2 regions of the Aeromicrobium sp. CFBP 8757 genome follow, and region 2 is predicted to be linked to the other one. Evidence: riboswitches for the same ligand, from Rfam matches in the RefSeq annotation. Region 2 holds a riboswitch; the other holds the start of a gene.
The links. A riboswitch is a leader RNA that binds a small molecule or an ion and turns the genes downstream of it on or off. The one in region 2 is predicted to bind cyclic di-AMP.
Positions count from the first base shown of each region.

Region 1: another riboswitch for cyclic di-AMP. It lies ahead of IFT73_RS13645 (C40 family peptidase); the one in region 2 lies ahead of IFT73_RS15080 (C40 family peptidase).

Region 1 is NZ_JACYUM010000004.1:344,684-360,012, forward strand. It holds gene IFT73_RS13580 (anti-sigma factor) at 1-681, opposite strand, end outside; gene IFT73_RS13585 (RNA polymerase sigma factor) at 678-1,223, opposite strand; gene ychF (redox-regulated ATPase YchF) at 1,324-2,412, opposite strand; gene IFT73_RS13595 (GNAT family N-acetyltransferase) at 2,432-2,953, opposite strand; gene IFT73_RS13600 (RNA polymerase sigma factor) at 3,056-3,490, shown strand; gene IFT73_RS13605 (zf-HC2 domain-containing protein) at 3,471-3,638, opposite strand; gene IFT73_RS13610 (LysE family translocator) at 3,689-4,345, opposite strand; gene IFT73_RS13615 (antibiotic biosynthesis monooxygenase) at 4,400-4,726, shown strand; gene IFT73_RS13620 (DNA recombination protein RmuC) at 4,883-5,962, shown strand; gene IFT73_RS13625 (DUF6542 domain-containing protein) at 5,959-6,390, shown strand; gene IFT73_RS13630 (Na+/H+ antiporter) at 6,607-8,493, opposite strand; gene ggt (gamma-glutamyltransferase) at 8,585-10,450, shown strand; gene IFT73_RS13640 (4-hydroxy-3-methylbut-2-enyl diphosphate reductase) at 10,461-11,456, opposite strand; cyclic di-AMP (ydaO/yuaA leader) riboswitch at 11,603-11,777, shown strand; gene IFT73_RS13645 (C40 family peptidase) at 11,782-12,303, shown strand; gene xseA (exodeoxyribonuclease VII large subunit) at 12,334-13,584, shown strand; gene IFT73_RS13655 (exodeoxyribonuclease VII small subunit) at 13,577-13,813, shown strand; gene IFT73_RS13660 (DUF4245 domain-containing protein) at 13,786-14,310, opposite strand; gene glpX (class II fructose-bisphosphatase) at 14,441-15,329, shown strand, end outside.
Region 2 is NZ_JACYUM010000005.1:184,742-200,070, forward strand. It holds gene IFT73_RS15070 (DEDD exonuclease domain-containing protein) at 1-1,474, opposite strand, end outside; gene IFT73_RS15075 (hypothetical protein) at 1,630-1,878, shown strand; cyclic di-AMP (ydaO/yuaA leader) riboswitch at 1,987-2,158, shown strand; gene IFT73_RS15080 (C40 family peptidase) at 2,171-3,184, shown strand; gene IFT73_RS15085 (hypothetical protein) at 3,177-4,427, shown strand; gene IFT73_RS15090 (AMP-binding protein) at 4,394-6,133, opposite strand; gene IFT73_RS15095 (SRPBCC family protein) at 6,245-6,682, shown strand; gene IFT73_RS15100 (hypothetical protein) at 6,679-7,026, shown strand; gene IFT73_RS15105 (ROK family glucokinase) at 7,023-7,988, shown strand; gene IFT73_RS15110 (ROK family glucokinase) at 7,988-9,025, shown strand; gene IFT73_RS15115 (hypothetical protein) at 8,931-9,317, opposite strand; gene IFT73_RS15120 (carboxylesterase) at 9,314-10,090, opposite strand; gene IFT73_RS15125 (1-acyl-sn-glycerol-3-phosphate acyltransferase) at 10,196-10,948, shown strand; gene IFT73_RS15130 (6-phosphofructokinase) at 11,112-12,140, shown strand; gene IFT73_RS15135 (DUF427 domain-containing protein) at 12,159-12,635, shown strand; gene IFT73_RS15140 (class II 3-deoxy-7-phosphoheptulonate synthase) at 12,888-14,222, shown strand; gene pknB (Stk1 family PASTA domain-containing Ser/Thr kinase) at 14,277-15,329, opposite strand, start outside.

The DNA of each region.
Region 1 (15,329 bases), on a different contig from region 2:
CGACCCTGAGTCGTACGAGGCGCGAAGCACGGACGTGACGGAGTGGGCGGGGTCGCCGTTGTCCTCCTGGAGACTGATGTCGACGGCGCTGTAGCTCGCCACGAGGTCGTCGGGCAGCGTGAACGTGGACGCGTCCCCGACGCCGATCTGCCCGAGCGGCAGCATCTTGTTGGTGGTCGGGTCCAGCAGCCACGCGTAGTAGAAGCGGCCGCCGTCCACGGCCGGCAGGCGGTCGGCCTCGATCGTCATGCGGGTCGTCGACGCGGTGTCGTGCGCCATCAGGACGACGCCGGTGGCCGACCCGCCGAACGGTTCGAGCCTCGCCGTCGCGATCGGCCCTCCCCCGGCGTCCGGTCCGGCGCCGGATCCGATCACGGCGGCACCTGTGGCGACACCCACCACGAGCGCCGCGGCGGCGGCGGCCAGCAGGACACGTCGGCGTGGTCGGCGACGGCGCGACAGACCGGTCGGCAGCGGAGGGAGGGGCGCGGGATCCGGCACCGCCGGCCCGAGCCGCCGGGACGCCGACGTCAGCAGGGAGTGCCCCACCGCGAGGTCCGCGAGCTCCTCGAGGCACGGCGCGCAGTCGTCGAGGTGCTCGGAGACGCGGACGACCCCGGCGTTCGTGAGCTCCCCGCGCAGCAGCCCGCCGAGGTCGATGGAGTGGTCGGCCGAGGTCATGATGCTCCCGCGTAGGTGTCGACGGCGCGGATCAAGGCGCTGAGTCGGTGGGTGCCGCGCGAGGCGCGGGCCTTGACCGTCCCCTGGGGGACGTCGAGCCGGTCGGCGATCTCGCGGTGGGTCAGGCCGCTGAAGTAGACCAGCTCGAGCACGATCCGCTCGTGCTCGGGCAGCCGGTTCATCGCGACCCGCACCTCGGCCGCGTCGGCGTGACGCTCGGCCATCTCCCGCCCGTCCTCGCCGACGAGGTCACGGGCCAGGTCGACGTCGACGATGTCGTGCCGCCTGGCGCGCAGCGTGTCGACCGCACGCCGGTGGGCGATCATGAACAGCCAGGTGCTGAGTCGCTGCGACGTGTCGTACCGCCCGGCGCTCAGCCAGACGTCGAGCATCGTGCGCTGGAGCACGTCGTCCGCCTCGTCGGGCCCGACGAACCGGCTCAGGTACGAGCGGAGGCCGGACCCGTAGGCCGCGTACACGTCCGCCAAGGCCCCCTCGTCCTGCTGGGCGAGGCGGATGCCGAGGGCGGCGCCGGGATCCATACCATGTGGTTCGTGCACCACCCTCGGATGGTTGCATGAATTCGGCCCTACCGGCCGTGGGGATGTTCCCGGACGTGCGGGTCAGCCATCAGACGTCGATTCAGACGTTGAAGCGGAACTCCACGACGTCGCCGTCGGCCATGACGTAGTCCTTGCCCTCCATGCGCACCTTGCCGACGCTCTTGGCGGCGCTCATCGAGCCGGCCTCGACCAGGTCGTCGAACGAGACGATCTCGGCCTTGATGAAGCCGCGCTCGAAGTCGGTGTGGATGACGCCGGCCGCCTGGGGTGCCGTGGCGCCCTGCGGGATCGTCCAGGCGCGCGACTCCTTGGGCCCCGCGGTGAGGTACGTCTGCAGGCCGAGGGTCGCGAAGCCGACGCGCGCGAGGGCGTCGAGTCCGGGCTCCTCGACGCCCATGTCGGCGAGCATCTCGGCGCGCATGATCTCGGCGTCCTCGTCGTCGCCCAGCTCGACGAGCTCGGCCTCGCCCTTGGCGTCGAGGAAGATCGCCTCGGACGGGGCGACGAGGTCGCGCATCTGCTGCTTGAGCACCTCGTCGTTCAGCTCGTCGGCGTCGCAGTTGAAGACGTAGATGAACCGCTTGGACGTCATGAGGTGCAGGTCGCGCAGCAGCTCGAGGTCGAGCCCGGCCTTCAGCACGCCGGTGCCGGCCTCGAGCGCCTCCTTGGCCTTCTTGGCCTCCTCGAACACGGGGACGAGCGACTTGTCCTTGCGCGACTCCTTGTCGAGGCGCGGCAACGCGTTCTCGAGGGTCTGCAGGTCGGCCAGCGCCAGCTCGATCGAGATCGTCTCGATGTCGTTGGCGGGGTTGACGTCGCCGTCGACGTGCGTGACGTCCTCGTCGCGGAAGACGCGCGTGACCTGGCAGATCGCGTCCGACTCGCGGATGTGCGACAGGAACTTGTTGCCCATCCCCTCGCCCTCGGACGCACCGCGCACGATGCCCGCGATGTCGACGAACTGGACGGTCGCCGGCAGGATCTTCTCCGAGCCGAAGATCTCGGCGAGCTGGCCCAGCCGCGAGTCGGGGACGCCGACCACGCCGACGTTCGGCTCGATCGTCGCGAACGGGTAGTTCGCCGCGAGGACGTCGTTCTTGGTCAGTGCGTTGAAGAGGGTCGACTTGCCCGCGTTGGGGAGTCCGACGATGCCGATGCTGAGAGCCACGAGGGACGATCCTACGTCGTCAGGGGCGGTCGAGGCGAAACGCCCGCAGCTCCTTGTCGTACCAGTCGGTGCGCAGGCCGAGGTCGGTCATGCCGAGGCGTCCGCAGACGGCCTGGGAGGCGACGTTGTCGGGGTGCGTGACGGCGTACAGCTCGGGCACGCCGAGACCGAAGCCACGGGCGACGAGGGCGGAGGCCGCCTCGGTGGCATAGCCGTTGCCCCACGCGTCGGGGTGGAAGTGCCACCCGATCTCGAGGTCGTCGCGGTCGAGGCCGGCGCTGGCCGGGATCGGCACCAGCATCGCGATCCCGACCGCGGCCGCCGCACGGGTCGAGACGTGGAAGATCCCGGCCGCCGGGTGGTCGCCCGCGCGCCCGGGCTGACGTGCGATGCGCGCGACGGCCTCGTCGCGGTGGTTCATCGGCTCGCCCGAGCCGCTCCACCGCGCGACCTCCCGACGCCCGAACAGGTCGAGCACGAAGTCGGCGTCGTCCATCGTGAAGGGACGCAGCGTGAGTCGTTCGGTCTCGATGGTCGCCACGGCTCGATTCTGTCACCCGTCCGGCGCATGGACGGTCGACGAAAGGGGTAAAGGAGGCCGAGGGCGTGGCCCGGAGAAGGACCCCGAGCGGATGGCAGGACGATGAACAGCACCAGCGAGCAGCACCTCCAGGTCCTCGACCGGCACGGCACCGATCTCCACGCGGTGGCGAGCGTGCTGACGGCCGATCCCGAGCTCGCCGAGCAGCTCGTCGTCGTGGCCGTCCGGACGTCCCTGCCCGACGACGACCTGGCCCGGCTGAGCGGGACGGTCGTCCGCGCCTGGCTCGACGGGCACCCCGAGCAGCTGGAGACGATCACCCCGGCCGTGCCGACGCCCTTGAGTCGCCTGCACGAGCTGCCCGCCCACCAGCGCGCCTCGCTCGCGCTGTGCCGGTTCGGCGGTCACACGTACCGGCAGGCCGCCGATCTGCTGGAGCTGCCGGCCGCGTCGGTCGCCGACCTGCTGACGACCTCGCTGCGGGCCCTGCACGCCGCTCCCCCGGCCGACGGTGGCGTCACGACGCAGGCGGTCTGATCCTCGCGAGCCCGCGCGACGTGACCACGAGGGACGCGACCTCGTCCCAGCACGCGTCGCACGTGCCGAGGTGCCGCTCGAACGTCCACCGCTCGCGGTCGTCGACGGCGTCGACCGCGTAAGCGCCCAGGAGCGCGTGTCCGTCCATGCTGGTGGTTCGCCGCCGCGGGCGCCGAGGACGGGTCGCCCTCCGCTGGGTCAGCTCTTGGAGCCGGTGACGGCCAGCGCCCCGCCGAGGCCGATCATCATGACGCCGCCGCCGGCTCCCATGCGGGCCAGACGTCGGGGGTCACGGGCGAACCACGAGCGGGCGGTGCCCGCCGTGAGCGCCCACGCGCTGTCGCAGGCCAGCGCGATCGCGCAGAAGATGCCGCCGAGCAGGGCCAGCTGCAGCGAGATCGCGCCGGCGTCGCGGCTCACGAACTGGGGCAGGACCGCCACGAAGAACACGATCGTCTTGGGGTTGGTCACGCCGACCACGAAGCCCTCGGCCACGAAGCCCTCGGCCACGAGCCGGCGCGCGGACGGTCGGGACACGAGCAGCTCAGGACCGCTGCCGACGTGGTCGTGCCGATGGCGGATCGCCTGCACGCCGAGGAACACCAGGTACGCCGCGCCGAGCACCTTGACGACCGTCAGGGCGACGAGCGACTGCGCGACGACGGCGCCGATGCCCAGTGACACCGCGACGATCGCGGGCACCATCCCGAGGGCGTTGCCCAGCACGCTGAAGAAGCCCCCGACCCGTCCGAGCGACAGCGAGCGTCCGATCACGAACAGGACGCTGGGCCCGGGGACCACGACGAGGGCCAGTGCCGCGAGCGCGAAGGCGCCGGCGTGGTGGGCTGGCAGCATGCCGTGTCCGTCCGTCCGAGGGGCCACGACGCTATCAGTCCGTAGGCTCGGGACATGACCGTCATCAAGATCAACGCCATCACCGTCCCCGAGGGATCGGGCGACGAGCTCGCCCACCGGTTCGCCGCCCGCGCGGGTGCCGTCGACGGCGCCGCGGGCTTCCAGGGCTTCGAGCTGCTCAAGCCGACCGACGAGCGCACGCAGTGGCTCGTCCTGACCCGCTGGGCCAGCGAGGACGACTTCCAGGCCTGGGTCAGCTCGCCATCGTTCGCCGAGGGACACCGCTCGGCCGCCGAGCGCGCGGGCGGCGACGCCCCGAAGCCCGTCTCGACCCACAGCGAGATCTGGAGCTACGAGGTCGCCGGCGGCTCGCAGGGCTGACCCAGCGCCGCGAGTGGCGCATCGACGTCCCCGAGCGGTGCAGCTCGGTCAGACACGCCGTCCCAGATCGACCAGACCGCACCACTCGCGAAATCCGGTCGGGCCCGGGTGGGCGGCACGGGTGGAACTGTCGGTGGGCGCGGTCAGGATGCGGGTATGGAAGCCTTCCCCCTCCTCCTGACCGCCCTGCTGGCCCTCGTCGCAGGGCTGTCGATCGGCTACCTCCTCGGCGGACGACGCGCGCCCGCCGCGTCCGCGCGCGACCTCAGCCTGTCGCGCGCCGCCACGGCCCAGGCCGTCGAGCCCGTCCGCGAGAGCCTCGACCGCTTCGGCGAGCGGCTCCGGCAGCTCGAGTCGAGCCGCATCGAGTGGCACACGCAGCTGCGCGAGCAGGTCGACGCCGTGAGGGTCACGAGCGACTCGTTGCGCAAGGAGACCGCCTCGCTCGCCACGGCCCTGCGACGCCCGCAGGTGCGCGGCCGCTGGGGCGAGATGCACCTCAAGCGCACCGCCGAGCTCGCCGGCATGCTCGACCACTGCGACTTCGAGCTCCAGGTCAGCACGCACGGCGACTCGCTGCTGCGACCCGACATGGTGGTGCGGCTCGCCGGCGACAAGCGCGTCGTGGTCGACTCCAAGGTTCCGCTCGACGCCTACCTCGACGCCGCACAGGCCGACACCGAGGCCGAGGCCGCCGAGCACCTGCGACGTCACGTCCGCCAGGTGCGCACCCACATCGACCAGCTCGCGGCCAAGTCGTACTGGGCGCAGTTCGACCAGACGCCCGAGTTCGTCGTGCTGTTCGTGCCCGGTGAGTCGATCCTGTCCGCGGCGCTCGAGGCCGAGCCGGGCCTGCTCGAGCACGCCTCGGCCAAGAAGGTCGTCCTGGCCACCCCGACGACGCTCATCGCCCTGCTGCGCACCGTCGCCTACGCGTGGACCCAGGAACAGCTCGCCGCCAACGCCCGCGAGATCCAGACAATCGCCCGCGAGATGTACGACCGCATCGGCACCGTCGCCGGCCACGTCGACCGGCTCGGCCGCTCGCTCGAGACGACGGTCAAATCGTACAACGACGCCGTCAGCTCGATCGAGTCGCGCTTCCTGGTGACCGCGCGGCGCTTCAACGCCCTGCACGTCGCCGACACGCCGGTCGCGGCCCCGCGACTCGTCGAGACGACACCCCGGTCATTGACGGCCCCCGAGCTCGTCGATGAACTACCGTCGGTGCCATGACGCAGGCGGTGCGCACCACCCCTCGCACGGCGCGGCCCGACATGACCGCCCGCCAGGCGATCGTTGCGGCCTGCGTCGCGATGACCGCGATCGTCCTGCTCGACCTCGTCGACGGACGCCTCGACCTGCTCTACTCGGTCGGGTTCGTGCTGATCGCCGTGACGCCGCCCATGGCCGTCGGCGTCCGAAACCTGTTCCCGACCGGCGTGCTCCCGCCGGTGCTGTTCATCGTCAGCCTGCTGCTGGTGTGCCTGTTCGAGCCGTCCGCCATCCGCGTCGAGGGCATGGCGTCCGACGCCGGCACCTTCGCGCGACTGATCGCGGCGACGCTCGACCACGGCATGACGCTGTTCGCGGGCTGCGGCCTGGCACTGGTCATCATCGCGCTGCGCATCCTGACCGACGAACCCCGCTCGCGTCGTCCCTGACGCCGCCCGCGGGCGCAGATTCCCAGGTTCACCTCGGAAGTTTCAGGGGTGAACCCGAGAATCGGGCACCTCACCCTCGTCGCAACAGGGGTGACGCGTCGGACTCCGGGGTTCACGCCGGAACCCGCGCCCGCGCGGCGCCAGATTCCCAGGTTCACCTGGGGATCGGCACGTCAGGAAGAAACCCAGGTTCACCTGGGAAACCGCGGGCCCGGGTCAGCCGGTCAGCTCGTCGACGAAGCACCAGCGCCAGGCCTCACCCGGCTCGAAGCTGCGCATGACGGGGTGGCCCGTCTCCTCGAAGTGGCGCGAGGCGTGCTTCCCGGACGACGAGTCGCAGCACCCCACGTGCCCGCACGTCATGCACAGCCGCAGGTGCACCCACTGCGTCCCGTCACGCAGGCACTCCTCGCACCCCGTCGGCGTCAGCGGCCTCGGGTAGTCGCACGCGATCCGCAGGTGCTCGCACGCGGCGTCCGGGTCGACGGGCGGACGCAGGTCGGTCTCGCGGTCGGCCGTCGTCTCACCCTCCGACAGCCGGTCGAGGATCGACTCCTCGACGTCGAGCGCGTTCATGACCTGCTGCAGGATCGACTGGTCGACGCCGCCGACGTCGCGGATGCGCAGCAGCTCCTGCCGCTCCTCGTGCAGCATCGCGGCGCGCAAGCGTGAGTACTGCGCGCTCGGCGTCTCGAGACCACCCAGCCGCTCCCACACCGCGTTGGTCCGGTCGGCGGCGCGCTCGCGCAGGCGGTGCATGACGTCGTCGCCGACGGTGCCCTGCACCTCGCGGTCGAGGTACGCCATGCCGGCATCGGTCACGGCCTGGTAGACCGTGGCCTCCTGCAGGTGGTCCTCGTGACGGTCGGGACCGGGGACGTGCAGCAGCCGCACCAGCGTCGGGATCGTCAGGCCTTGGATCATCAGCGTGCCGACCGTCACGACGAAGGCGATCAGCACCAGCACCTCGCGCTCCGGCACGTCCGGCGGCAGGAGGAACACCGCGGCCAGCGTCACGACGCCGCGCATGCCCGTCCACGCGACCATGAAGATCGTCCGCGCCTCCGGACGCGGCTCGGCGGCGGCGATCCGCGGGACCAGCCGCGGCAGGTACGTCGCCGGGAACACCCACACGAACCGCAGCACGATGACCGCGGCCAGCACGGCGACGCATGCGACCGTGATGCGCGTGGCCGACAGCGTGCTCTCGTCGAGGTCGTTGACGATCGTGCGGATCTGCAGGCCGATCAGCAGGAAGACCGCGTTCTCGAGGACGTACGAGATCGTCGCCCAGTTGGTGCGCTCGAACAGCCGCGACGCCCCCGACTGGATGATCGGCGACTTGTGACCCAGGATCACCCCGGCGACGACGACGGCGAGGACGCCCGACGGCTGCGAGTCGAGACCACGCACGTGGATCTCCTCGGCCGGCAGGTACGCGACCCACGGCGTCAGCAGCGACACCGCGACGTCCGTGACCTCGTCCTCGATCAGCCGACGGATGCGCCCCACGACGAACGCGACCGTCAGACCGATCGCGACGCCGCCCGCGGCCGAGACCACGAACCCGGCGCCGATCTGCCAGACGCTGACCGTCCCGCCGATCGCGGCGATCGACGTGCGCAGCGTGACGATCGCCGTGGCGTCGTTGACCAGGCTCTCGCCCTCGAGGATCGTCACGACCCGGCGCGGCAGGCCCACCCGCCGTGCGATCGCCGTGGCGGCGACGGCGTCCGGCGGCGCGACGACCGCACCGAGGGCGAAGGCGGCGGCCAGCGGGACCCCGAGCAGCCACCACACCAGCAGACCGATCCCGGCGGTCGTGAACAGCACCAGCCCCACGCTCAGCAGCATGATCGGACGCTTGTTGGCCCGGAAGTCGATCAGCGACGTGCGGATCGCGGCGGCGTAGAGCAACGGAGGCAGCAGCCCCACCAGCACGATCTCGGGCGTCAGCTCGAAGTCGGGGACGAACGGCGCGTACGAGCCCGCGATGCCGACGACGATCAGCACCAGCGGCGCCGACATCCGGAACCGTCCGGCCACCGCGCTGACCGCGACGACGATGGCCAGCAGGGTCACGAGCGTCAGGGCGGTCTCCACCGACCCATTGTCTCAGGCTGCAACGGGTGGTGGAGACGTCTCGCCCGCCGTACGGTGAGCAGACGCCACGCACGCCTTCCGGGGGGAAGCCATGACCGAGCCCGTCGTCCACCACGCCGCACGCCGCCGCGTCCGTCTCGTCGCCGCCACCGGCGCCGCCGCCGTCGCAGGAGCGCTCGTCACCGCGGCCCCACCCGTGGCCTCCGCCGCGCCGGCCCCGGCCGCGGAGTCGCGGACGGGCTCGCTCGCGTCCACCTCGACGGCCACCGGCACGGGAGGCGCGGTCTCATCGGTCGACGTCGACGCGAGCCGCATCGGTCGCCAGGTGCTCGCCGAGGGTGGCAACGCCGCCGACGCCGCGGTCGCGATGGCGTCCGGCCTCGGCGTCTCGGAGCCCTACAGCGCCGGCATCGGTGGCGGCGGCTACTTCGTCTACTACGACGCGAAGAAGAACAAGGTCAGCACGATCGACGGCCGCGAGACCGCGCCGTCCGGCATCACGAACGACGCCTTCATCGACCCCGCGACGGGCCAGCCCTACCCGTTCACGCCGCAGCTCGTCTCGTCCGGCGTCGCGGTCGGCGTGCCCGGCACCGTCGCGACGTGGGACGCCGCGCTGAAGCGCTTCGGCACCCGGTCGCTCGAGCGCACCCTCGCGCCGTCGATCGCGCTGGCCCGCAAGGGCTTCGTCGTCGACCAGACGTTCCGCAACCAGACGCTCGACAACGCCGAGCGGTTCTCGGCGTTCCCCGACACGGCCCAGCTCTTCCTGCCGGGCGGCGACGCGCCGAAGGTCGGCACCCGCTTCCGCAACCCCGCGCTCGCCCGCACCCTGACGTCGATCGCGACCAAGGGCCCCAGGGCCTTCTACCGCGGCGCGCTCGCGCGCGAGATCTCGAGCGTCGTCCGCTCGCCCCGCAAGGACCCGTCCTCGGCGCTCCCCGCGCCGGCCGGCACCCTCTCGACGAAGGACCTCGCGTCGTACCGGGTGCGCCACCAGGCACCGACGCACGTGCGCTACCGGGGGCTCGACGTGTACGGCATGGCCCCGGGGTCGTCCGGCGGCACGTCGGTCGGCGAGGCGCTCAACATCCTCGAGACGTACCGGCTCGGCGGCGGCCGGCGGACGGCGCGCAGCCTGCACCTGTACCTCGAGGCGTCGGCCCGTGCCTTCGCCGACCGGGCCGCGTACGTCGGCGACCCGCGGTTCACGAAGGTGCCGACGAAGCGGCTGACGTCGCAGAGGTTCGCGAACTCGCGCCGCTGCACGATCGACCAGACCACGGCGTCGACGCGCCCCGTGGCGGCGGGCGACCCGTTCGCGTCGGGTTGCGCAAGCGTCACGACGCAGGACAAGCCCGACACCGAGAACGTCTCGACGACCCACCTGTCGGTCGTCGACAAGTGGGGCAACGCCGCCTCGTACACCCTCACGATCGAGCAGACCGGCGGCTCCGGCATGACGGTGCCGGGCCGCGGCTTCCTGCTCAACAACGAGCTGACCGACTTCACCGCGGCGTACGACCCGAAGGACCCCAACCGCATCGCCCCCGGCAAGCGTCCGCGCTCGTCGATGGCGCCGACGATCGTGACCGATCGCGGCCGGGTCAGGTACGTCGTCGGCTCCCCCGGAGGCGCGACGATCATCACGACCGTCCTGCAGATCCTGGTCAACCGCATCGACCTCGGCATGACGCTGCCGCAGGCCGTCGCGGCACCACGCGCCTCGCAGCGCAACACCGCCTCGACACCGGCCGAGCCCGAGTTCATCACCGCCTACGAGAAGCTGCTGGCCCCCTACGGGCAGAAGCTGACGCCGTCGGGCGACACGTTCACGTCGGCCGCCGAGATCGGAGCCGCCGCCACGATCGAGGTCGGCCGAGGCGGACGTCTGACCGCCGTGGCCGAGCCGAGGCGTCGAGGTGGCGGCAGCGCGCTGGTCGTGCGTCGCCGGTGACCGGACCAGGTCACTTGTAGGGGATGCCGGCCGCCTTCATGTCCTTGCGGAGCTCGGGGGGCAGGGCGAAGATCAGGCTCTCGTCGGCCGTGCGGACGGCGTCGGCGTCGGGGTGCCCGTGCGCGCTGAGGAAGCCGAGCACGTCCTGCACGAGGTCGTCGGGCACGGACGCACCGGACGTGACGCCGACCTTCTCGACGCCCACGAGCCAGGCCTCGTCGAACTCGGAGATGTCGTCGATGCGGTACGACGCCTTCGCGCCGGCCTCGAGGGCGACCTCGACCAGGCGCACCGAGTTGGACGAGTTGGCCGAGCCGACGACGATCACGAGATCGGCGTCCTTGGCGATCTCCTTGACCGCGACCTGGCGGTTCTGGGTGGCGTAGCAGATGTCGTCGCTGGGCGGGTCCTCGAGCTGCGGGAACTTCTCGCGCAGACGGCGGACGGTCTCCATGGTCTCGTCGACGCTCAGCGTCGTCTGCGACAGCCACGACAGCCGGGTGCCCGCGGGGAACTCGAGGTCGTCGACGTCGTCGGGCGTCTGGACGATCGTGATGTCGTCGGGCGCCTCGCCGGCCGTCCCCTCGACCTCCTCGTGCCCCTCGTGCCCGATCAGCAGGATGTGCTTGCCCTCGCTCGCGAAGCGTCGGGCCTCGTGATGCACCTTCGTGACGAGCGGGCACGTGGCGTCGATCGTCTTGAGGCTGCGGTCGGCCGCCTCGGCGTGCACCATCGGCGACACGCCGTGGGCCGAGAACACGACCGTGGCACCCTCGGGCACCTCGTCGAGCTCCTCGACGAAGATCGCGCCGCGCGCGGCCAGGTTGTTGACGACGTGCTTGTTGTGCACGATCTGCTTGCGCACGTAGACCGGCGCACCGTAGAGGTCGAGGGCCTTCTCGACCGTGATGACGGCCCGGTCGACGCCGGCGCAGTAGCCGCGCGGGTCGGCGAGCAGCACGCTGCCGCCGACGGGGGGCATGCCGAGAGAGACCTGGGAGGACATGGTTCCCATCGTAGGCGATGACGCCTCGCGCCCCCCGAAGAGCCGAACGTCCCGGGACCGCAGGGCGATCAACCTCACACGGCCCCGGCGAGCACGATTCGTCATCGGTCTGTAACGTTCTGCGGCGTTGGCCTCACCAGGTCGGCACTGCGCACGCGCCGAGGCCCGTCACGTTCGCAGTCATCGATCCAACCGCGACGGGCATGGAAGACCCAGCAGTGCGGCTCCCACGGAGTCTTGGGGTTAATCGGCACCACCGACAGGCATCCTTCGCGCCTGAACCCGACAGGTCATCTTTCACAGGCGTGCACGAAGGAACCCCCCTATGCGCATGTACGCACGCGTCTCAGCGAGCCTCGTTCTCGGCTCCGCCATCGTCCTCACCGGACTGTCCGCCCCGGCCCTGGCCGAGGGCTCGACCAAGACCACGGTCAAGACCGTGAAGACCGACCGCTCCAAGGCCGTCATCAGCCAGGCCAAGAAGCTCAAGGGCAAGCCGTACCGCTACGGCGGCGCGACGCCCAGCGGCTTCGACTGCTCCGGCTACGTCCAGTACGTCTACAAGAAGGCCGGCAAGAAGATCGGTCGCACGTCCGGCGCGCAGCTCTCGGGCGCCAGCGTCCCCAAGAGCAAGAAGAAGCCCGGCGACATCCTGGTCTTCATGCGCGGCGGCACCGCCTACCACTCGGCGATCTACGCCGGTGACGGCGAGATGTGGGAGGCCCAGCGCACCGGCGTGCCCGTCGGCCGTCACGACATCTGGTCGAGCAGCTACGTCGTGCGGCGTCCCGCCGGCGGATCGGTCACGGTCGCCACGGCCGAGGCCGGCCTCGACACGTCCCGCTGACGCGGGGTACCCGGCCCCTACGCTGAGGGCATGGCTCTCGACACCAGCGCGGACACCCCCGCGCCGCTGCGACAGATCTCGCAGCTGCTCGACGGCTACATCGGCCGTCTGGGGGCCGTCTGGGTCGAGGCCGAGATCGCCCAGCTCACGCGGCGTCAGGGCATCTGCTTCCTGACGCTGCGTGACCTGACGGCGAAGATCTCGATCGACGCCAAGTGCCACGTGAGCGTGCTCGACGGCTCGCCGGTCCCCGTCACGGAGGGATCGCGGGTCGTCGTGCACGCCAAACCGGCGTTCTACGCGCCGCGCGGCAGCCTCTCGCTCGACCTGCGCGAGATCCGCCCGCAGGGCGAGGGCGAGCTGCTGGCCCAGCTCGAACGACGGCGGCAGCTGCTCGCCGCCGAGGGCCTGTTCGACCCCCGGCTCAAGAAGCCGCTGCCGCTGCTGCCCCGTGGCATCGGGCTGATCACCGGTCGCAACTCCGCGGCCGAGCGCGACATCCTCGAGAACGCGCGCCTGCGCTGGCCCGACGTCCACTTCGTCGTGCGTCACGCCCTGATGCAGGGCAACGACTCGGCGCGCGACGTCATGGCCGGGCTCACCGAGCTGGCCGCCGACCGCTCGATCGATCTCGTCGTCATCGCCCGCGGCGGTGGCTCGGTCGAGGACCTCCTGCCGTTCTCCGACGAGGCGCTCGTGCGGGCCGTGCACGCGTACGCGCTGCCGGTCGTCAGCGCGATCGGCCACGAGCCCGACACCCCGATCCTCGACCTCGTCGCCGACCTGCGGGCGTCCACGCCGACCGACGCCGCCAAGCGCATCGTCCCGGACGTCCGCGAGGAGCTCGCCGGCGTCGCGATGATGCGCGAGCGCGCGTCCCTCGCGATCCGCTCGATGGTCGACCGCGAGGTGCGCGGGCTGGCCGACGTCCGCTCGCGCCCCGTGCTCGCCCAGCCGTCGACGCTCGTCGACGCCGAGCAGTCCGTCGTCCGCGACTGGCGCGACCGCTCGCGCCGCTCGCTGGGCCACCGCCTCGACCGGGCGGGCGACGAGATCGTCCACCACCTCGCCCGCGTCCGGGGGCTGTCGCCGCTCGCGACCCTCGAGCGCGGCTACGGCGTCGCCCAGCTGGCCGACGGCACCGTCGTCACCTCGATCGGCCAGGTCACGACCGACACCGAGCTGACCGTCCGCGTCGCCGACGGCACGATCACGACCCGCACGCTCGCCACCGAGCCCGCCGCCACCGCTTCCACCAGCCCCGAGGACGACCATGCCTGAGACGACACAGCCCACGTCACCGCCCGAGATCCCCTACGAGCAGGCCCGCGACGAGCTCATCGCCGTCGTGTCGCGGCTCGAGCAGGGCGGCACGAGCCTCGACGAGTCGCTCGCGCTGTGGGAGCGCGGCGAGCAGCTCGCGGCGATCTGCCAGCAGTGGCTCGACGGGGCGAGGGCGCGACTCGCCCAGGCCACCGGGGCTCAGGACGTCGACAGCGACGCGATGTAGTCCTCGAGCACGGGTCGCGAGACCGTCGTGTTCAGCAGCGTCGTGAGACCGTCCTCGTTGCGCAGGTACGTCAGGCGCCCGTTCGGCCCCGTGCGGACGTTCCACGTCTGCCCCGCGACGTCGGCCGTGCCGTCGCTCTTGCTGCCGTCCGCGAAGCGCTCGACCGCCCGGACCGCGGGGCCCTTGAGCTGCTCGAGGCCGACGTAGTCGTCGGTGTCGGTCAGCACACCGAGGTGCCAGCCGTTCTCCTGGAAGCGAGCGGACGTCGCCCGCCACCCCTCCGGCAGACCCGTCGGCGCCGCGAGCGGGAACGTCGCCGCGGGACGCGCCTGCGACACGACCTGGGCGTAGTCGACCGTCTCGACGCTCGCCTCGGGCTTCGCGGTGAACAGCTGCCCGATGCCGTAGAGGCCGAGGATCACGGCGCCGATCACGACCATCGAACGGATGATGTCGCCGATCGCGGGATTGCCGCGGGACGATCCGGTCGAGCTCATGGCACTACGTCCTCACCTCTGCGACACCCGTGCGGTGTCGGCCATCCCACTTTACGGGGCGAGCCGCCGACGTGCTCCGTGCCACCTCGTCGCCGACCCGCCCGGGACGGCCGACCGCTAGGCTGTGCCCGTGGACAGCCTCAAGCCCGCCGCCCAGGCGCCCGACCGCAACCTCGCCCTCGACCTGGTCCGTGTGACCGAGGCAGGAGCCATGGCCGCCGGCCGGTGGGTCGGCCGCGGTGACAAGAACGGCGCCGACGGCGTCGCGGTCAACGCGATGCGTTCGCTCATCAACACGGTGCAGATGAGCGGTGTCGTCGTGATCGGCGAGGGCGAGAAGGACGAGGCCCCCATGCTGTTCAACGGCGAGGAGGTCGGCGACGGCACCGGTCCGGCGTGCGACGTCGCGGTCGACCCCATCGACGGCACGACCCTGACGGCCAAGAGCCTGCCCAACGCCGTGTCGGTCATGGCCGTGGCTCCCCGCGGCTCGATGTACGACCCGTCCGCCGTGTTCTACATGGAGAAGCTCATCGCCGGCCCCGAGGCCGCCGAGGTCGTCGACATCCGGCTGCCCGTCGCCGAGAACATCGCCCTCGTGGCCAAGGCCAAGGGCATCTCGAACAGCGACGTGACGGTGTGCGTCCTCGACCGTCCCCGCCACCAGGGTCTCGTCGACGAGATCCGCGCCGCGGGCGCCCGCATCAAGTTCATCATCGACGGCGACGTCGCCGGCGGCATCACGGCCGCCCGCCCCGACACCGGCGTCGACCTGCTGGTCGGCATCGGCGGCACCCCCGAGGGCATCATCACGGCGTGCGCGATCAAGGCGATCGGCGGGACGATCCAGGGTCGGCTGTGGCCCGTCGACGACGACGAGCGCCAGCGCGCGATCGACGCGGGGCACGACCTCGACCGCGTCCTGCACACCAACGACCTGGTCGACGCCGACGACTGCTTCTTCGTCGCGACCGGCATCACCGACGGCGAGCTCATGAACGGCGTCCGCTACGGCGCCG
Region 2 (15,329 bases):
TCGGGTGCACGCCACGCGGCAGCACGCCGGCCGCGGCGAGCCGGCCGAAGCGGATGACGTGGATCTCGTAGCCGAGCGGGTGCGGCGCCGCCGCGACGAGCTCGTCGACGGCCGTGAGCTCGCGCAGCCGCTGCGTGCGCACGGCGGCCCGCAGGAAGGCCGTGAGCCGGTCGCGCCACACCGCGGCGTCCTCGAACCGCTCGGTGCGCGCCAGCTCGAGCATGTGCCGGCGGATCGAGGCGACCAGGGGAGCGGGGTCGCCCGTCATGGCCTGCCGCACTCGCTGCACCTCGGCGGCGTACTCGTCGGGATCGGCCGAACCGTCGCACGGCGAGAGGCAGTGGCCCATCTCGGCCAGGGCGCATGGGGACGTGCGCGACGCCTTGGCCAGCCGGGGCGTGCACTGGCGGATGCGGAACGAGTCGTGCAGGGCCGTCAGCGCGGCCTCCGCGGACGGACGCCCGCGGAACGGGCCGATGTAGTCGGCGTCGTCGTCGAGGATCGCCCGGACGATCGACAGCCGGGGCCACGGCTCGCGGGTCAGCTTGAGCCACGTGAGGCGGTCGGGGAAGCGGGAGCGGCGGTTGTAGGGCGGCCGGTGGCGGCCGATGAGCCGCAGCTCGCGGACGTTCGCCTCGAGGGCGGTGGCGCACACGATGCCCTCGATGCGCTGCGCCAGCATGACCATCTCACCCATGCGGGTGCGGGTCTCGGCCTTGGTGAAGTACGAGCGCGTGCGGGTGCGCAGGTTGCGTGACGTGCCGACGTAGAGGATGTCGTCGTTGGCGTCGCGGAACAGGTAGACGCCCGGTGCCTCGGGCAGGTGCTCGGCGAGGTGACGCTTGCGCCGCTGCTCGGGCTTGACCTTGGACGTGTAGGTCGACACCTCCTCGAGGGTCGTGACGCCCAGCGGCCCGAGCCGCTCGAACAGGGCGTGCAGGACGTCGACCGTCGCGCGGGCGTCGGACAGGGCGCGGTGGTTGGGCGTCGTGGTGGCCGAGAACGCCGCCGCGAGGGTCGAGAGCTTGCAGTTGGGCACCTCCTCGCGGCTCAGCACGCGGCGCGCCAGCACCGCGGTGTCGAGCGTCTCGAACCCGGGCCACGGGATCGCCAGCTCGCGGCTGAAGTGCTTGAGGAAGCCGACGTCGAAGGGCGCGTTGTGCGCGACCAGCACGGTGCCGCGCGCGAACTCGAGGAAGCTCGGCAGCACCTCGGCGATGCGCGGCGCGTGCACGACCATCTGGTTGGTGATGCCGGTCAGGACCGTGATGTAGGCCGGGATCGTCTCGTCGGGGTTGACGAGGGTCTGGAACTCGCCGAGCACCTCGCCGCCGCGGATCTTGACGGCACCGATCTCGGTGATCCTCGAGCCCTTCGCGGCCGACCCACCCGTCGTCTCGAGGTCGACGACACAGAACGTGACGTCGGCCAGATGGCGTCCCAGCTCGTCGAACGATCCCTGCACGGCTTCCACGCGGCACACGTTAGGCGCGGCCACCGACAGAGTGGGGGAGGCGTCGGCACCCGGCTCCCGCCGCCCCGGGACGGCGGACGTTTTTGTCCGGGGCGGCTCCTAGCGTCGTGGACGTCCCCGATCACCGGGGTCTTCCCCGCACCAGGAGGTCACGCATGACCAGCCACACCTCGCACGAGTCACACCCCACCGACTCGGTGGTCGTCGACTGCGACCGCTGCCTCGTCCGCAGCCCCGGCGCGTGCGGCGACTGCGTCGTCACGTTCCTGCTCGGCGCACCGCCGGCCGGCATCGAGATCGACGCCGAGGAGATGGCCGCCCTCGGGGTGCTGTCCGACGCCGGCCTGACGCCGCCCCTGCGCCTCGTCACCCCCGTCGCGGGCCCCGAGACGCAAGCCGGCTGAGCGCACCTGAACATCTCCTGACAACCGGCCGGGCGAGTTGTCCCGGCCCCTGGCTCGGCCTACAGTGAGACCTTGCGCGTCCGGTGAACACCGCCCTCCAGGTCGGTGTCGGACGCGCCGTCGAGTCGTCGCAGCCATGGGGAAGATGTCTGGGACGAACCGGGGAACCACGCACGTGGGGTGAATCGCCGTGCACGCACCTGACCGGTGCGCACACGGCGTAGGGCAATCCGAGGCCCGAACCCGTCAGCTCACCCGGTAGACGTCGAGGATGCGGGAGACCCACGCACACATGGCACACGCCCTGAACCAGCCCAGCACGACCCAGACCACCCCCCACCGCCGCCGCACGGTGCGGCGTCGCGTGCTCGCGATGACCGCGAGCCTTGCCCTGGCCGGTGCGGTGCTGGCGCTCCCGTCGGCGCAGGCCGCGCCCAAGGTCACCGTCAAGGACGTCGAGGCCGCCTTCAGCCAGGTCGAGGCCGCCAACGAGCAGGTCAACCAGCTCGGCGAGCAGATCAAGCAGACGCAGTCCGAGATCGACGACATCTCCGCCGACATCTCCCGCGGCATGGCCACCTACACGGCCCAGAAGGACGAGCTCAGCGGCGCCATCGTCCAGCAGCAGCTCGACGCCCCGCTCGGGCCCACCGCCAACCTGCTCAGCAGCGACGACCCCGACCAGTTCCTGGCCGGTCTGGGTGCCGTCCGTGCCCTCAACAACACCCGTGCCGACGCGCTCGAGCAGTTCGGCCGCACCAGCAAGCAGCTCAAGAACCGTCGGGCTCAGCTCAAGGACCGCCGGGCCGACCTGACCGCCGCGTCGAAGGACGCCGAGGCCCAGCGGGCCGACGTCCGCGCCAAGTACGAGGCCGCCAAGGCCGAGCTCGCCCGCCTGACGGCCGCCGAGCAGGCGTCGTTCAACCAGAGCAACACCGACGTGGACGTGTCGACCGCCGACGCGAAGGGCCGGGCGAAGAAGGCCCTCGACTTCGCGCTCGCCCAGATCGGCGACCCGTACGTCTACGGCGGCACGGGCCCCAACAGCTGGGACTGCTCGGGCCTGGTCATGAAGTCGTGGGCCGCCGCCGGCGTCTCGATCCCGCGCGTCGTCGGCCCGCAGATCGCCGCCGGCACCTCGGTGTCGATGAGCGAGCTGCAGCCCGGCGACATCGTGGCCTACGGCGACATGTCGCACGACGGCCTCTACCTGGGCAACGGCCGGGTCGTCCACGCCCCGCGCCCCGGCAAGAGCGTCGAGATCACCGGCCTGAGCGGCTTCACGCGCGCGGCGCGGGTTGGCTGAGCCGCGCCTGCGGCCGTCGCCCAACGTGGCGGCGGTCCTCGTGCTGGCCGTCGTGGCCGCCGTGCTCCTGGCGTGGCAGCAGCCGTGGCGTGCCGACGCCCCGGCCGACGACCCCGTCGCGATCCCGCGGGACGCCTCGTCGCGGCTGACGTCACAGCTGCGCGACCTCTCGGGCGCCGCCTCGGAGCAGGACTTCGTCACGGCGGCGGGCGACCTGCCGGCCGGCCGCGAGTTCGCCCGGCGCACGTGGCGGTCGATGCAGGTCGTCGCCGCGCCGGGCACGACGTTCCGCTACGTCAGCGGGGGTGAGGTCGCCGACCGCACGGACGGCTCGGCCACCGCGACCGTCGAGGTCGCGTGGAAGGCCTCGCAGGCATCGGGCCTCGACCCGGCCGTGACGCACCGGTCGACCGTCGAGCTGCGCGTCGCACCGCAGCGCGACGGAGCGCTGTCGATCGTCGGCCGGGGGCGGGCGACCTCGAGCGTGCCGGTCTGGCTGCTGGGCGACGTCACGCTCGACACGGGTGGGGGGCGCACCGTGCTGCGGATCGACGGTGGTGACGACTCGCTGCCGGTCGACGACATGGTGACCCGCGCCCGCGACGTCGTCGAGCGCACGGTGCCGGGCGTCGGGGGAGACCTGACGATCATCTCGCCCCGCACGCAGGCGCAGATGGCCGCGGTCGTCGGACAGGACGAGGACGCCGTGGCGCAGATCGCCGCGGTCACGACCGGTGTCGACGGCGACACCTCGGCCGCCGACGCCGTCGTCGTCCTCAACCCGGCGGTGTTCGCGACGATGGACCGGCGCGCCGCGCAGATCGTCCTGACGCACGAGGCGACGCACGTGCTGACGTCGGCGGTCGGCACGACGGCCGTCAACTGGGTCGTCGAGGGATTCGCCGACTACGTCGCGCTGCAGGACGACACCGCGCCGCTGTCGGTCAGCGCGGGCCAGGTGCTGACCCGCGTGCGCGCGGGCATCGTCCCGGAGGCGCTGCCGTCCGACACCGACTTCGGCTCGACGCAGCACGGTCTCGGCGCCGTGTACGAGTCGGCCTGGATGATCTTCCGGATGCTCGGCGAGCAGCACCCGCAGAAGGACGTCGTCGCGTTCTACCGCGACGTGCTGGGCGGCGAGCCCGTCGAGCGTGCCCTGCGATCGTCGTTCGGCCTGACGGTCGACGAGCTGACCGCCGACTGGCGGGCCTACCTGACGAAGAGCGCCTCGACGGTGTCGTGAAGGTCGCGGAGGACGGCATTGCGCTTGACCTTGAACGACGGGGTCAGGTAGCCGTTCTCCTCGGTCCAGTCCTCGCGCAGGATCTCGAACTTGCGGATCGACTCGGCCTGCGACACCTGCGAGTTGGCGTCGTCGACGGCCTTCTGGACGGCGGACAGCAGCTCGGGGTCGTCGAGGCGTCCCGTCCAGGCCTCCTCGTCGATCGTCACGAGGGCCGCGATGAACGGCTTGCCGTCGCCGACCACGAGGCACTGGCTGACGAGGGGGTGCGCCCGGACCCGGTCCTCGAGGACGGCGGGGGCGACGTTCTTGCCGCCCGCCGTCACGATGATCTCCTTCTTGCGTCCGGTGATGCGCACGAAGCCGTCGGCGTCGACCTCGCCGAGGTCGCCCGTCGCGAACCAGCCGTCGGCGTCGAGGGCCTCGGCGCTGGCCTCGTCGTTGTGCCAGTAGCCGTGGAAGACCTGCGGGCCGCGGAAGCTGAGCTCGCCGTCGTCGCCCGCGCGCACCTCGGTGCCCGGCAGGGGCCGCCCGACGGTGCCGATGCGCTGGTCGTCCGGGGTGTTGACGCACAGGGCGGCGGTGGTCTCGGTGAGGCCGTAGCCCTCGAGGACCGTCACGCCGATGCCGCGGTAGAAGTGCGCGAGCCGGTCGCCCAGCGGTGCGCCTCCGGAGATGGCCCACGCCGCCTCGCCGCCCAGCGCGTCGCGGAGCTTGCCGTAGACGAGACGGTCGAACAGCGCGTGGCGGGCCCGGAGCGCGAGGCCCGGTCGGCCGTCGTCCAGGGCACGGCTGTAGCCGATCGCCGTCTGCACGGCGCGGTCGAAGATCTTGCCCTTGCCGTCGGCGTAGGCCTTGCCGCTGGCCGAGTTGAACACCTTCTCGAAGACCCGCGGCACCGCGAGGACGAAGGTCGGGTGGAACGTGCCGAGGTGCGTGACGAGTTCCTTGACGTCGGCGGTGTGGCCCAGCCGGGCTCCCGATCGGATCGCACCCACCTGGATGACCCGCGCGAACACGTGCGCGAGCGGCAGGAAGAGCAGCGTCGACGCGCCCTCGGCCGTGAACAGGTCGTTGAGCTGCTCCGTGGCAGCCTCGAGCTCGTACCGGAAGTTGCCGTGCGTGAGCCGGCAGCCCTTGGGCCGTCCCGTCGTGCCGGACGTGTAGATCAGGGTCGCCAGCGTGTCGCTGGTCAGCGCGGCACGTCGCTGCTCGAGGTCGTCGTCGGAGACGTCGGCACCCGCCGCGCGCAGGTCGTCGAGCCCGCCGGTCTCGATCGTCCAGACGTGCCCGAGCGACGGGGCGTCGGCGCGGGCCTCCTCGACCTTCGACAGGTGGCCGTCGTTCTCGACGATCGCCGCGACGGCGCCGGAGTCGGACAGGATCCAGGCGATCTGGGCCGCCGACGACGTCTCGTAGATCGGCACGGTCGCGGCGCCGGTCCACCAGATGGCGTAGTCGGCGACGGTCCACTCGTACCGCGTCTTCGACAGCAGGACGACGCGGTCTCCCGCGGCGACACCCGCCCCGACCAGGCCCTTGGCCACGGCGACGACGTCGCGGTGGAACTCGGCCAGCGTGACGTCGGTCCAGGACTCGCCGTCCTCGCCGGCCCGGGCGAGGGCGATGTCGTCCGCGTGCGCGGGCAGACGGTCGAGGATGTCGTCGCTGAGGTTGCCCAGGGAGGGCGTCGGGTGCTCGGTCACGTACGGAACGCTACTCGCCCGCGGCGCGCGTCGGAGGGGAGCCCACGGCCTGCGAGGGCCGTCGAGCCACTAGCATGGTGGCTCACACTGGCAGCGGCACGAGGAGGGGTGATGGCGCGGACCACGAGCGACATCGTCATCGATGCACCGGCCGACGAGATCATGGACGTCATCGCCGACTTCGGTGCCTACCCCTCGTGGGCCACGGGCATGAAGACGGCCGACGTCGTGTCGACGAGTGCCGACGGGCGCGCCGAGCAGGTGCACTTCGTCCTCGACGCCACCCCGATCCGCGACGAGTACGACCTGGGCTACGTCTGGGACGGCGACCGCACCGTGTCGTGGAGCCTCGTCGAGCCCGGCTCGATGCTCAAGTCGATGGACGGCGCCTACACGCTCGAGCCGGTCGGTGACGCCTCGACGCGTGTCACGTACCAGCTCGCGGTCGACGTCTCGATCCCGCTGCTGGGCATGCTCAAGCGCAAGGCCGAGAAGGTCATCATCGACACCGCTCTCAAGGGGTTGAAGAAACAGGTCGAGGCCCGGTGAACGAGCCGGACGCGGCCGCACCCGACGTCGACACCCCCTCGACGCCCCACGACCCCGAGCCCGTCGGCTCCGTCGCGCAGGAGGCGTTCAAGCTGTTCCGCGCCGTCGCGACGCCCTCGGCCGCGCAGGGGGTGGGCGCCGACGACGGCGCCGACGAGGTGCGGACCGGCCATCCCGCAGGCCACGAGTGCACGACGACGTGGTGCCCCGTGTGCCAGGTCGTCGGGTTCGTGCGCGACAACCCCGACGCCATCGCGTCGGTGACGCGATCGGCGACCGACCTGGCGCGCTCACTGCGCGACCTCGTCGACGCCGCTCTCGCCCCGGAGGAGAAGAAGCAGTGAACCTGTCCATCGGCGTCGACATCGGCGGCACCAAGATCGCGGCGGGCCTCGTGTCCGAGGCCGGCGACATCCTCGACTCGGTCGCCGAGCCCACGCCCGACGACGCGACGAAGATCCCCGCCGTCGTGGCCGACCTGGTCGACCGCCTCACCGGCGACGAGAAGGCGTCCGGCATCGGCATCGGTGCCGCCGGCTTCGTCGGCGAGGACCGCTCGACGGTGCGCTTCGCGCCCAACATCGACTGGCGCGAGGAGCCCCTCGGCGCGGAGGTGGCCGCGTTGGTCGACCTGCCCGTCGTCGTCGAGAACGACGCCAATGCCGCGGCGTGGGGCGAGTTCCGGTTCGGTGCCGGCGAGGACACCGACGACCTCCTGCTGATCACGGTCGGCACCGGCATCGGTGGCGGCATCGTGCACCGTGGCCGCCTGTTCCGTGGCGGGTTCGGCGTCGCCGCCGAGATCGGCCACATGCGCATCGTCCCCGACGGCATCCTGTGCGGTTGCGGCCAGCGCGGCTGCTACGAGCAGTACGGCAGCGGCAGCGCCCTGGTGCGCGACGCCCGCGAACGCGTCACGAACCGCGACCCCGGGTCCGAGGCGCTCACGGCCCTGGCCGACGGTGATCTCGCGCGCATCACGGGTCCGGCCGTCACGAGGCTCGCGCAGGACGGCGACCCGATGTCGGTCGACCTCCTGGCAGACCTCGGACGCTGGATCGGCGAGGGGGCGGCCGTGCTGGCCACCGTGCTCGACCCCAGCGTCATCGCGATCGGCGGAGGTGTCGGCGCGGCGGGCGACCTGCTCATGACCCACCTCGTCGAGGCGTTCGAGACGCACCTGCCGGCCCGCGCCCACCGGCCGCAGGCGGCCCTGCGCCTGGCCGCGCTCGGCAACGAGGCGGGCATCATCGGCGCTGCGGACCTGGCACGCACCGAACCGACGACGTCGACGAGGAGGGCCTGATGGCCGACAAGCTGGCCGTGGGCATCGACATCGGCGGCACCAAGATCGCCGCCGGCGTCGTCGACGAGGACGGTCACGTCCTGGCCCGCCTCAAGCGCGAGACCCCGACGACCGACCCCCTCGAGGTGATCGACGCGATCGCCTCGATCACCGAGGAGTTCCGTCGCGAGCACCACATCCGGGCGATCGGCGTCGGCGCGGCGGGCTTCGTCGACGCGACGCAGTCGACCGTGCTGTTCGCGCCGCACCTGGCGTGGCGCCACGAGCCGCTGCGCGACTCGGTGGCCCGCCGGACGGGTCTGCCGGTCCTGGTCGACAACGACGCCAACGCCGCGGGATGGGCCGAGTGGCGCTTCGGCGCGGCGCAGAACGAGGCCGACCTGGTGCTGATCACCCTCGGCACGGGCATCGGAGGCGCGATCGTCATCGACGGCCAGCCGTATCGCGGACAGTTCGGCATCGCCGGCGAGTTCGGCCACATGCAGGTCGTCCCGAACGGCAACCAGTGCGAGTGCGGCAACCAGGGCTGCTGGGAGCAGTACGCCAGCGGACGCGTCCTGACCCGTCGGGCCCGTGCCGCGGCGACCGACGGCACCGAGCTCGGCAAGCTCATGCTCGCCGACGCCGGTGGAACCGTCGAGCGCATCGAGGGGCACCTCGTGACGGCGCACGCCAAGACCGGCAACGAGGAGGCCGTCGAGTGGATCGCCGACGTCGGCGACTGGCTCGGCGTCGGCATCGCCAACCTGGCGGCGGCGCTCGATCCCGGCATGTTCGTGATCGGCGGCGGCGTGAGCGACGCCAAGGACCTGCTGATCGGCCCGGCCCGCGCGGCGTTCTCCCGCACGCTGACGGGCCGCGGCTACCGCGCCGAGGCCCGGATCGTCCGCGCGCACCTCGGGCCCGAGGCGGGCCTGATCGGTGCCGCCGACATGGCTCGCATCACAGCACGGCGCCGTCGTCCGGCCAGTCCCGGCGCGAGGGCCCGTGTTCGGGCAGCTGCAAGAACAGGTAGATCGCCGAAGCCACGAAGGTGAGTGCGGCGCCCGCGACGATCGGACGGTCGAGGAAGACGTGGGCGACGGTCGCGAGCACCAGCAGCATCGGCGCGCCGATGACGCCGGCCCACGCGAGCACGATGCCCCGACGACGGGGCACGATCGGTCGGGCGTCGACGTGCCGATAGAACTGCTCGTCCTCGGCCGGCTCGACGGGAGCCGCCTGCGGGGGAGACGGCGGGCTCGGAGGGTCGGCGACCGGCTCGTCGGCGAACGACAGGTCGAGGTCGAGCCCCTCGACGATGCGGTCGAACTCGTCGCGCTCGGTCATGCGTCCTCCCGGTCGGGCGATGAGGGCAGGTGCTCGGCGACGAAGGCGTCGGTGCGGCCGAAGATCAGCTCGGCGTCGTGGTCGAGCGTCGCGACGTGGAAGCTGTCGTGCAGGGTGACCAGCTCGGCGACGTCCGACGAGACGCCCTCGAGGATGATCGACTGCGAGGTCTCGTCGACGACGTGGTCGTCGGCGGAGCGGAACATCAGCAGCGGCTGCGTCACCGACGGCAGCGCGGCACGCACCTGCCTCCACATCGTCACCTGCGACGCGAGTGCCTTCAGGGGTGTGCGGTCGTAGCCGATCTCGTCCTGGCCCGGCTTCTTGATGTCGTTGCCGATGCCCGGCATCGAGGGGACGACCCACTGCAGCAGCGGGACGAGCTTGATGTCGAGACGCTTGACGTTGACGGCGGGATTGACCAGCACCACGGCGTCGACGTCGCCGGGCCGCTGCTCGGCGAGCCGCAGGGCGAGGCAACCGCCCATCGAGAGGCCCGCCACGACGACGGTGTCGCAGTGCGACCGCAGCTCGGTCAGCGCCGTGTCGAGCTCGCCGTACCAGTCGTCCCACCGGGTGCGGTTCATGTCCTGCCACGTCGTGCCGTGACCCGGCAGGCGCGGCACGCGGACGGAGTGCCCCTGCGCTGCGAGGTGCCGGGCCCACGGCGTCATCGAGGCGGGGGAGCCCGTGAACCCGTGGCTCAGCAGGAAGCCGACGCGGCCGCCCTCGGCGGCGAAGGGCTCGGTGCCGGCCCGGGGTGCTGACGTCATGCGTCCATCATCCCCCATGGGAGGGCGTCCGACCCCGTGGTCGGTCACGTCGTCTCCCGCGCTTCGTCCTGCGCGGGGCGAGCCGGACGGAGTAGTGTCCTGTCCGTGTTCTATTGGTTCCTCAAGTTCCTCGCGCTGGGTCCGTTGCTCAAGCTGATCTTCAGGCCGTGGGCGCAGGGCACCGAGAACGTCCCGCGCGAGGGCGCGGTCATCCTGGCGAGCAACCACCTGTCGTACAGCGACTGGCTGTTCATGCCGCTCGTGATCCCGCGGCGCGTCACGTTCGTCGCGAAGGCCGAGTACTTCGAGGGGTCGGGCGTCAAGGGCTGGCTGCAGAAGACCTTCTTCTCCGGCGCCGGGCAGGTGCCGATCGACCGCAGCAGCGGTTCGGCGGCGGCCGGCGCGATCAAGACCCAGCTGCGGCTGCTCGCCGACGGCGAGGTGTGCGGCATCTACCCCGAGGGCACCCGGTCGCACGACGGCAAGCTCTACCGCGGGCGCACGGGGGTCGCGCGCCTCGCGCTCGAAGCCGGTGTGCCGGTCATCCCGCTCGCGGTCATTGGCACCGACGTCGTCGCGCCTCCCGGCAAGATCTTCGGCTCGTTCGCGCGCCCCGGCGTCCGGTTCGGCGCCCCGCTCGACTTCAGCCGGTACGAGGGCATGGAGGACGACCGCTACATCCTGCGGGCCATCACCGACGAGATCATGTACGAGATCATGCGGCTGTCGGGCCAGGAGTACGTCGACCTCTACGCGCAGGAGGCCAAGAAGCGGGACCAGGCCCGTGAGAAGGAGGCCGCTGCGGCCGCCGCGGCCGCCGAGTCCGACGAGGTCTGGGAAGAGATCAAGCCGGTCTGACGAGAGCGAGCGCAGCGAGCGATCGAGCCGGATGGGGCCAGACCCCTCGCCTCGCTGGCGCGCGCTGCAAGCGGCCTCCTGGGGCGAAGGACGCACGAGCCGCGGACGGCTTCCCGACCGGAGGGGCGCTAGTGTCGTAGGTCACACGTCCTGAGGAGCTCGAATGCGCGTCGGCATGCTCACCGGGGGAGGCGACTGCCCCGGTCTCAACGCGGTCATCCGGGCGGCGGTCCGCAAGGGTGTCCAGCAGTACGGCCACGAGTTCGTGGGGTTCCGCGACGGCTGGCGGGGGCCGCTCGAGGACGACGTCATGACGCTCGGCGTCGACGAGGTGCGCGGCATCCTGCCGCGCGGCGGCACGATCCTCGGCTCGTCGCGCACCAATCCGTTCGCGGTCGAGGGTGGCGTCCAGCGCATCCGCGACACGCTGGAGCGTCACGGCTGCGACGCGCTCATCGCGATCGGCGGCGAGGACACGCTCGGCGTCGCGAGCCGGCTCGCCGACCTCGGCGTCCAGGTCGTCGGCGTGCCCAAGACGATCGACAACGACCTGTCCGGCACCGACTTCACCTTCGGCTTCGACACCGCGGTCAACATCGCGACCGAGGCGATCGACCGGCTCCACACGACGGCCGAGTCGCACCACCGGGTGCTGGTCGTCGAGGTCATGGGACGCCACGCGGGCTGGATCGCCCTGCACAGCGGACTGGCCGGCGGGGCCAACATCATCCTGATCCCCGAGCGTCCGTTCGACATCGACCGCGTGTGCGCGCAGGTCGAGAGCCGGTTCGCGACGCACTACGCGCCGATCATCGTGGTGTCCGAGGGCGCCGTGCCGGCCGAGGGCGGCGACATGTCCCTCGTCAGTGGCGAGAAGGACGCCTTCGGGCACGTCCGGCTGGGCGGCATCGGCGACCGCCTCGCGTCCGAGATCGAGCACCGCACCGGCAAGGAGGCGCGTGCCGTCGTGCTGGGGCACGTGCAGCGCGGCGGTTCGCCCACGGCCTTCGACCGGTGGCTCGCGACACGGTTCGGGCTGCACGCCGTCACGGCGGTCCACGAGGGCGACTTCGGCACGATGATGGCGCTGCGGGGCACCGAGATCGCCCGGGTGCCGCTGTCGGAGGGCACCGAGACGCTCAAGACCGTCCGCGACGACCTGTACGAGGAGGCCGAGGTGTTCTTCGGCTAGTCGGCGTAGCCTCGTGACATGAGCTCCCGTCCCGTCGAGAACGTGTGGGACTACCCGCGCCCGCCGTCGATCGAACCCAGCGACGAGCACCTCGTCGTGACCCTGGGAGGGTTGACGATCGCCGACACGTCGGCCTCGTACCGGATCTGCGAGACCAGCCACCCGCCGACGTACTACCTGCCGATCGACTCGTTCGCCGACGGCGTGCTGCGCCGGATCGACGGGTCGACGTGGTGCGAGTGGAAGGGCGCGGCCTCGTACTTCGACGTCGTCACGCCCGAGCGCACGATCCGCGCCGGCGCGTGGACGTACGAGTCGCCCACCGACGGCTACCGCGACCTGGTCGGCCACGTCGCGATCTATCCCGGCAAGGTCGACTCGTGCTCGATCGACGGCGAGACCGTGCAGGCGCAGGAGGGTGACTTCTACGGCGGCTGGATCACGTCGCGCGTGACGGGCCCGTTCAAGGGCGCCCCGGGCACGCTCGGCTGGTAGGCGCGGCGGCTCGGCGCGGTTTCCCAGCTCCACCTCGGAAGCTTCCGGTGCGCACCACGGAAACCGGCACCCCACCCCGGTTGCGAACAGGGTGGGGTGGTGGATTCCCCCGTGGACCCCGCGATCAGCGAGGACGCGCACGATTCCCGGGTCCACCTGGGAATCCGCGGTGGGGACGACCGAGGTGCGGGAGGCTCGTCCACCGCCGGACGGCGGGGTCGGGGCACGGCTCGGCACGGGTAGAATTCTGGCGTGAGCATCCCCAGCCTTGACGACCTCCACGCGATCGGCGCCGCCCAGCAGCCCACGTACGTCGACCAGACCGCCCGCGACGCCGCGGTGCAGACGCTGCGCAGGATGCCGCCCCTGGTGTTCGCCGGCGAGTGCGACGCGCTGCGCGACCGGCTCGCCGAGGTCGCCCGGGGCGAGGCGTTCCTGCTGCAGGGCGGTGACTGCGCCGAGACGTTCGAGGGCGTCACGGCCGAGAACGTCCGCAACAAGCTGCGGGTCCTGCTGTCGATGGCGGTCGTGCTGACGTACGCCGCCAGCGTCCCGGTCGTGAAGGTCGGCCGCCTGGCCGGCCAGTACGCCAAGCCGCGCTCCAGCGACACCGAGACCCGCGACGGCGTGACGCTGCCCGCCTACCGCGGCGACGCCGTCAACGGCTTCGACTTCACCCCCGAGTCGCGTGCGCACGACCCCCAGCGGCTCGTCGACGTCTACAACGCGTCGGCCGCGACCCTCAACCTGGCCCGTGCCTTCACGACCGGCGGCTACGCCGACCTGCGTCAGATGCACGCGTGGAACACCGACTTCGTCAAGAGCAGCCCCGTCGGCGAGCGCTACGAGCGCATCGGCGCCGAGATCGACCGCGCCCTCGCGTTCATGGACGCGATCGGGGTCGACCCCGACGAGTTCCACACCGTCGACTTCTTCTCGTCGCACGAGGCGCTGATCCTCGAGTACGAGCACGCCCTGACGCGCATCGACTCGCGCACCGAGCAGCCGTACGACGTCTCGAGCCACTTCGTGTGGATCGGCGAGCGCACCCGCCAGCTCGACGGCGCGCACGTCGAGCTGCTGAGCCGCATCGCCAACCCCATCGGGGTCAAGCTCGGCCCCACCACGACCGCCGACGACGCGATCGCGCTGTACGAGAAGCTCAACCCCGAGCGCGTGCCGGGCAAGGTCAGCTTCATCACCCGCTTCGGCGCCAAGAAGATCCGTGACGGCCTGCCGAACCTGGTCGAGAAGGTCACCGCCGCCGGCATCGAGGTCGCGTGGATCTGCGACCCGATGCACGGCAACACCTTCGAGACGTCCAACGGCTACAAGACCCGCGAGTTCGACGACGTCATCGACGAGGTGCGCGGCTTCTTCGAGGTGCACCGCTCGCTCGGCACGTGGCCCGGTGGCGTCCACGTCGAGCTCACGGGCGACGACGTCACCGAGTGCGTCGGTGGCGGGTCGCGGCTCTCCGCCGAGGACCTGACGCACCGCTACGAGACGCTGTGCGACCCCCGCCTCAACCGGGCGCAGTCGCTCGAGCTGGCGTTCCTCGTCGCCGAGATGCTCGCGGGACGCTGACGCGCGGGCGCCCGGGCCACGGCCCGGGCGCGCTCCGCACCCGGTCGGCCGCGGTCAGAGCGGCGAGATCGTGACCGTCGTGCCGCGCTTGGCGGTGTCGCCGCCGTTCGGCACCTGGCGCTGGATGATGTAGTTGCCGGCGCCCGGGAAGGAGAACGCGCGCACCTTGAAGCCCGCGGCCTCGAGCGCCGCGCGTCCGTCGGACTTCTTCATGCCGACGACCGACGGGATCGGGATGGCCTCGGGGCCCTTCGAGACGGTCAGCGAGATCGTGTCGTCCTTGAAGCCCTGCCCGCTGCCGGGTGACTGCGAGACGACCGCGCCCTCGGCGACGGTGTCGCTGAACGCCTCGTTGGTCGTGACCGTGAACCCGGCGTCCTGCAGCGCCTTGCGGGCGGTCTGCAGCGACTGGCCCTCGTAGTTCTTGATGTCGATCGGCTGGCGGCCGCGACTGACCCGGACGTTGACGGAGTCGCCGCGCTTGAGCGGATCGGCCGACGTGACGCCCTCGGCGCGGATGATCAGACCCTGGGCGATCGTCTCGCTGTAGGCCTGGTTCTGCTCGCCGAGCTTGAGGTCCTGCTGCCCGAGGGCCGCGGTGGCCTCGTCGATCGTCATGCCCTTGAGGTTGCCCTCGGGGATGTAGACGCGGTCGGGTCCCTTCGACACGACGGCGTCGATCGTGCTGCCGGGCAGGATCTTGTCGCCGGGATCGGGATCGGTGCGGATGATCGTGCCGGCCAGGACGGTCTCGGAGAACTCCCGTTCGGTGACCTTGAACTCGAAGCCGGCCTGCTCGGCGTTGTCCTTCGCCACGGTCTCGGCGCTGTTGACCAGGAACGGCGTCTCGTCGTAGCGCAGCACCGTGAAGTAGTACGACAGGAAGCCCGCGAGCAGGGCGATCACGACGGCGGCGATCAGCAGGTTGCGGCCGCGGCGCGAGTGCGGACGGCTGGTGACCTGCCCGTACTGCTCGCGGGTCATCGGCGGGTGCAGCCCCGCGGGCTTGGCCGCGCCCTCGATCGGGACCGACGGGGCAGCCGTGGGGTGGCTGCTCCACTGCATCGTGTGCTCGTCGCCCGCCGCGGTGGCGGTCGTGACGGCGGA